DNA from 3 places in the Thermoanaerobacter siderophilus SR4 genome. Region 2 is predicted to be linked to each of the others. Evidence: a T-box and tRNA genes for the amino acid it is inferred to sense, from the RefSeq annotation. Region 2 holds a T-box; the other regions hold tRNA genes.
What was found. The T-box of region 2 lies ahead of thrS (threonine--tRNA ligase). A T-box ahead of a tRNA ligase gene usually reads a tRNA of that ligase, here a tRNA-Thr.
Positions count from the first base shown of each region.

Region 1: it has a tRNA-Thr gene. The T-box ahead of thrS (threonine--tRNA ligase) is inferred to sense a tRNA for this amino acid. The anticodon was not compared.
Region 3: it has a tRNA-Thr gene. The T-box ahead of thrS (threonine--tRNA ligase) is inferred to sense a tRNA for this amino acid. The anticodon was not compared.

Region 1 covers NZ_CM001486.1:774,040-776,242, forward strand. The annotation lists partial or broken gene THESIDRAFT1_RS03780 (GTP-binding protein) at 262-958, opposite strand; tRNA gene THESIDRAFT1_RS03785 (tRNA-Thr) at 1,092-1,167, opposite strand; gene sigH (RNA polymerase sporulation sigma factor SigH) at 1,229-1,873, opposite strand; gene THESIDRAFT1_RS03795 (NYN domain-containing protein) at 1,955-2,203, opposite strand, start outside.
Region 2 covers NZ_CM001486.1:1,527,034-1,529,236, forward strand. The annotation lists partial or broken gene ytxC (putative sporulation protein YtxC) at 1-459, shown strand, start outside; gene THESIDRAFT1_RS07465 (DUF445 domain-containing protein) at 542-1,141, shown strand; T-box leader at 1,194-1,385, shown strand; gene thrS (threonine--tRNA ligase) at 1,439-2,203, shown strand, end outside.
Region 3 covers NZ_CM001486.1:1,192,545-1,194,747, reverse strand. The annotation lists gene THESIDRAFT1_RS05770 (adenylosuccinate synthase) at 1-1,215, shown strand, start outside; tRNA gene THESIDRAFT1_RS05765 (tRNA-Thr) at 1,325-1,400, shown strand; gene THESIDRAFT1_RS05760 (SHOCT domain-containing protein) at 1,726-1,914, shown strand; gene THESIDRAFT1_RS05755 (SHOCT domain-containing protein) at 1,946-2,203, shown strand, end outside.

The sequences.
Region 1 (2,203 bases), 750 kb from region 2:
CTTTTCTTTTTTCTCTTCTCCTCTTCTTCTTAAAAAAAAAAAGGAGTGCCCCATAAGGGGGTGGGTCCCCCTTTGTGTTGGGAGGCCCATCCCACCCCACGCGGTTCTTCTCCCCGCTTCTTTCCCATACCCCCCCGTTGGGGTAACTTTCTTTTCCCCTTGAGTTTCCGGGCGTTAAAACCCTTTTTTTTTTTTTAATTTTGGTTTTCCCTACCCTTTACCTTTCCCCTTCTTTTTAATTTTTCCCGGTCGGAAACAGTTTCCTTTTTCTGTTATTTGTAAAAAAGTCCTCTTAACGGGCATTAGAAATGGCTGTTCTAGGCCTCTCTTCGGGGTCGGTATATAATTGGTTTACAACATCCATAAACTTCCAAAATTTTCCCGCACCATTCGCACTCTCTCTTGCCACATCCACATTCTAATGCCTAAAGTGCTGACCCTACTACTATCGGTGTGTCATCCCCCGGAAACTCATATTCATTCAATAATTCCCTTACTTCCATCTCTACTAATTCTATTAATTCTGGATCGTCTACCATGTCTGCCCTTGTTTTAAAAATACTACTATATATGGCACTCCTACCTGCCTCGCCAATAATATGTGTTCCCTCGTCTGTGGCATCGGTCCGTCTGCTGCTGATACTACTAATATCGCCCCGTCCATCTGTGCTGCCCCTGTTATCATGTTCTTTACATAGTCAGCATGACCTGGACAGTCTACGTGCGCATAGTGCCTCTTCTCTGTCTCATATTCTACGTGAGTCGTGTTTATCGTTATTCCCCTTGCTCTCTCCTCCGGCGCCTTGTCTATCTCGTCATATCCCTTCGCCTCTGCCATTCCTGCCTTCGATAATACCATCGTTATCGCTGCTGTCAACGTCGTCTTACCATGGTCTACGTGACCTATCGTCCCTACGTTTACGTGGGGCTTCTTCCTCTCAAATTTTTGCTTCGCCATCCTCTTTTCCTCCTTTACTTCAATAAACTTGTCCTGGTGTTTCTTAAAATTGTGTCATAAAAGTAACCCTTTATACATTAATAGGATTAAAAAGCACAACTTCTATGATAAAAAAAAACATCAATAACAAAATTGGAGCCCGCGACCGGGATCGAACCGGTGACCTCCGCCTTACCAAGGCGACGCTCTGCCTACTGAGCTACGTGGGCAAAAGGGAATATCACGACTCCGATTTTTGATTTTACTATAAAGTCTTCTAAATGTCAATAGTTAGCTGTTTCTCATTTCAAGATATCTTTCTAATTTTCTTTTTACACGCTGTAAAGCATTGTCTATAGATTTAACATGCCTGTTTAAATCTTCAGCAATTTCTTGATATGATTTACCATCCAAATATGATACCAAGACCTCCCACTCTAATCCACTCAATAATTCTTCCATCTTGCTCTCAATGTTAACGTATTCCTCTTTGCTTATTATTAACTCTTCAGGGTCGGCAATGCATTGGGTAGAAACAACGTCCATAAGAGTCCTATCAGATTCTTCATCAAAGATGGGCTTATTGAGGGAAACATAAGAATTAAGCGGTATATGTTTCTGTCTTGTTGCGGTTTTAATTGCAGTAATAATTTGACGAGTCACACATAATTCCGCAAAAGCTTTGAAAGAGGTGAGCTTGTCACTTTTGTAATCTCGAATTGCTTTATAAAGGCCTATCATTCCTTCTTGAATAATGTCTTCCTTATCGGCACCTACTAAAAAATAGGCACGAGCTTTTGCTTTTACAAAACTTTTATACCTTTCAATAAGGTACTCTAAAGCAACTTCGTCTCCTTTTTGAGCTCTAAAAACGACCTCCTCCTCTTCCATTTGGTCATATGGTTGATAGTAATCCTGCTGCGCCCCAGATTTCACCAATACCGCCCCCATTTATTATTCCGGCAACTTTATACGTTATAATTATACATTATATTGGTAAAGGTAGTCAAGCTAATTTTAACTGTTTTCTGCCATTTTGCGCAGTTTTTTTACTATTTCATTATCAAGTCGCTCTTCCAAATTGTCTTTATAAACTGTATTCACATAGCTTTTTTTATGTCTTTCAATATATCTATTCATTTCTTCATAAAGTTCTTTTGCAGACATTCTTATTGCACCATGAGCTAAAACCACCTGCTGCACAGTCCAATCGGAACTTACCACAACAACCTGTTCTTTTTTCGCTAATTCTACTACTTTTAACTC
Region 2 (2,203 bases):
ATAGACTTAGAAGGGTTTGTGAACTTTAGACTGAGGGATTTTATTGGTGAACTTAGCGAAGTAACAGATAAGGCTGTTGATGAATTTTTAATGAAAAAAGAGTACAATGAGTTTATAGGTTTACTTAAATACTTCGTCGAATTACAGGATTCAAAAGTTGAAATATTGAATATCATTGTCGATAAAAATGGCAAATTTAAACTTTATGATGAAAATGACAAACCAATATCTAATGATTTTATTAATGAAATAGTTGCTGAATTAAAAGATGGTGTTATAAGTGATGAAGATGCTTTGATAAGCACGCTTATAACCATTGCTCCTAAAAAAATATTTTTTCATTCTATTAACAATATGAGAGATAATGAAATTCTAGAGACGGTTAAAAAAGTTTTTAATGACAAAGTAGAAATTTGCTATGGCTGTGAATTGTGTTCAAAGATTAAATGTGAAAAATAGCCCAGCTTAAGGCTGGGTTTTAAAATTCGTCAAAATCTGATATTATTATATTTGTGATTTTTTAAAATTTAGAGGTGGTGGAATGCAATTTTTAACAAGGATGCTATTTTTAGCTTTTGTAGGAGCAGCTATTGGATGGCTTACGAATTTTGTCGCCGTTAAAATGCTATTTAAGCCTTTGAAACCTGTAAAAATTTTCGGTATTACGTTACAAGGACTTATCCCTAAAAGAAAATATGAAATTGCTAAATCAATAGGTGAAATTGTGGAAAGGGAATTGTTATCTTTTAATGATTTATGGGACAGGCTTTTAACAGAAGAAAATCGCAAGTTTCTATTATCGAATTTGGACTTAAAAGTTAAAGAAGTTACAGAAAATAAACTTCCTTCTTTTCTTCCCAAGGCTATAAAAGAGATGATATCAAACTACATTGGTGATATTATAAATAGAGAAGTAGAAGTATTTTTAAATTCTCCTTCTAATGAAGTGGTAGAGATTATTTCAAAAAAACTTAAAATATCAGAAATTGTAGAGGAAAAAATAAAAAGCTTCAAATTAGAAAAATTGGAGGAGGTGGTGATAAAAATTGCTCACAGTGAACTTTATATGATAGAGATTATGGGGGGAGTTTTAGGGTTTCTAATAGGAGTATTGCAAGCAATTGTGATACAATTTTTATAAATTATTATTGACAAATGTCCGAGAGGAAGATATAATGATTAAAAAATTAAATATTAAAGCAATGAGGGGGAAAGTAGATATTTAAAGAACATCACAGAGATTGAATGACATAGGCTGAGATCATTCAAATGTTCTGAATATCGAAGACCACCCCGGAGCTGCGGATGATGAATCCGAACGGTTATTCCGATATAATACCAGAGTATAAAAAAGAGTGGAACCGCAGATAACCTCTGCCTCTTTACGGGGTAAGAGGTTTTTTATTTAAGAGAAAAATTTTACAAAGGAGGTAATTGAATGATTATAACATTAAAGGATGGCACACAAAGAGAATTTGAAAAGGGTATGACAGTTTATGAAATAGCTAAAAGTATAAGTGAAAGGTTAGCAAAAGAAGCCGTCGGTGGAAAATTTAATGGCAAAGTGGTGGAACTTAATACAAAAATTGAGGAGGACGGAAAATTAGAAATTTTGACTTTTGATGATGAAGAAGGGAAAAAGATTTATTGGCACACTTCTTCCCATATTTTAGCACAGGCTGTAAAAAGGCTTTTTAAAGATGTGAAATTGGCAATTGGTCCGGCTATAGACAATGGTTTTTATTATGACTTTGATACAGAAAGGCCTTTTACCACAGAAGACTTTGAAGCTATAGAACAGGAAATGAATAGAATTATAAAAGAAGATTATAAGTTGGAAAGGTTTGTCCTTCCAAAAGATGAAGCGATAAAATTGATGAAAGAAAAAGATGAACCTTATAAAGTGGAGCTAATTGAAGAAATACCAGAAGGAGAGGAAATTTCTTTTTACAAGCAAGGAGAATTTACTGACCTTTGTGCTGGGCCCCATCTTATGTCAACAGGCATGGTAAAAACTATTAAATTGTTGTCAGTTGCTGGAGCCTACTGGAAAGGCGACGAAAAAAATAAAATGCTTCAAAGAATATATGGAATAAGCTTTCCCAAAAAAAGCATGTTAGATCAATATTTACATATGTTAGAGGAAGCTAAAAAGAGAGACCATAGAAAATTAGGGAAAGAGTTAGATTTGTTTAGTATCCAC
Region 3 (2,203 bases), 330 kb from region 2:
CTTGCGGAAAAGGCAGATGTAGTCGTAAGATACCAAGGAGGAAATAATGCTGGTCATACAGTTGAAAAAGGAGGAGTGCAGTATAAACTTCATTTAATTCCCTCTGGGATATTATATCCTGATAAAATTTGTATAATAGGAAATGGAGTGGTAATTGACCCAGCTTCTTTGATTGAGGAAATAGAAAATTTAGAAAAACAAGGGGTTAGTATAGAGAATTTAAAAATAAGCGATAGAGCCCATATTGTATTTCCTTATCATATAAGACAAGACGAACTTGAAGAACTAGCAAAAGGAAAAAATGACTTGGGTACTACGAGAAAAGGCATAGGTCCTTGCTATATGGATAAGTCAGAAAGGATAGGAATAAGAGTATGCGACCTTATAAAGCCAAAGGTTTTAGAGGAAAAGCTTAAAAGAAATATAGAAAAGAAAAATAAACTTTTTAGAGATTTGTATGGTGTAGAAGGCTTTGATTTTGATGAAATGTATAAAAAATATTTAGAGTATGCTGAAAAAATAAAACCCTTTGTTACTGATACAACAGTGCTTTTATACGATTTAATTAAAAGTGGCAAAAAAGTTTTATTTGAAGGAGCACAGGGGACACTTCTTGATTTAGATTTGGGTACCTATCCTTATGTTACTGCGTCTCATCCCATAGCAGGAGGAGTGACAGTAGGAGCAGGAATAGGACCTACAATGATTGATGAAGTAATAGGTGTAGTAAAAGCATATACTACAAGGGTTGGTAAAGGGCCTTTTCCCACAGAGCTTTTTGATGAAAATGGAGATTTCTTAAGAGAAAAAGGTCATGAATATGGGACTACTACAGGAAGACCGAGACGATGTGGTTGGCTGGATGCTGTTATTCTTAAATACTCTGTAAGAGTGTCTGGTATAACTCATTTTGCTCTTACCAAATTAGATACTTTGACAGGGCTTAAAAAAATAAAAATATGCACAGGTTATAGATTTAAGGGAGAAATAATAACAGATTTTCCTGCAAGCCTTGAGGATTTGGCTCAATGTGAACCTGTATATGAAGAATTTGACGGGTGGGAAGAAGATATACAAGGAGCAAAAACTTTTGACGACTTACCTTATAATGCTCAAAAATATATAAAAAGAATTGAAGAATTGATAGGTATTAAAGCAGCAATAATCTCTGTAGGACCTGAAAGAAATCAGACTATTGTTTTAAGGGATTTTTGATAAAGTGATTAAGGCTCTTTTACAAAAAATTTTATAAAAAAGCTTGACATATACTGTTGCTCTAAGTATAATATATAAATGTCAGGACAATTGGATAGCTAATAAAGGTGCTGGCGTAGCTCAATAGGCAGAGCAGCTGACTTGTAATCAGCAGGTTGAAGGTTCAAGTCCTTTCGCCAGCTCCATTTTTTTTGTCAAAAAGTCAAGGTTTTTAAGTACCTTGCTTTTTTATTTTAGTGTTGGTGACAACAAAATGACAACATCTTATCTTTACCGTTTATAAATAACTTACTTAGTTTTTCAGCTGCTTCTTTCTGCATTTCGGGAAGTACATGCGAATAATGTATTAAGAGTCATTTTTACGTCTGAATGCCCAAGACCTTTGCCAGTTCATGAAGAAAAACGTACTTTTATATTTATTTTCTCTTCATATTTTCTTCAAAAGTAAGTTTTAAAATAAAGGTAAAGCAAGTTAACAATTTTTCGATAAATAGAAAGGAGTTGAAAAGTATGTGTCTTATATTAATCTTGGCAATTGGCTTTTATTTGTACAAAACAGGTGACCTGCAAAGAATGATTAATAATTTACATGAAAACAAAAATTACCAAACAAACGAAGCAAAAAGAATACTCGATATACGCTTGGCTAAAGGCGAAATTACAGAAGAAGAATATAATAAATTAAAAAGTATTTTGTAAAATTTAAATATTTAGAGAGGAGGAGAAAACAATGTTTGGAGGATATATACCGGGTGGTTTAGGTCATTGTTTTGGAGGATATTATCCGTACGGTTATGGAACTTGGTTCGGTGGTGGACTTACCAATATATTGTTCTTAATTTTAATAGGTGTAGTAATTTACTTGCTAGTAAAACAGATTAGAAATGTTAACTTTTTTAAAAAACACGATACAGATCCTAATAATGAAGCATTAGAAATTGCCAAGTTAAGATACGTTCGAGGTGAAATTACTTCAGACGAATATACA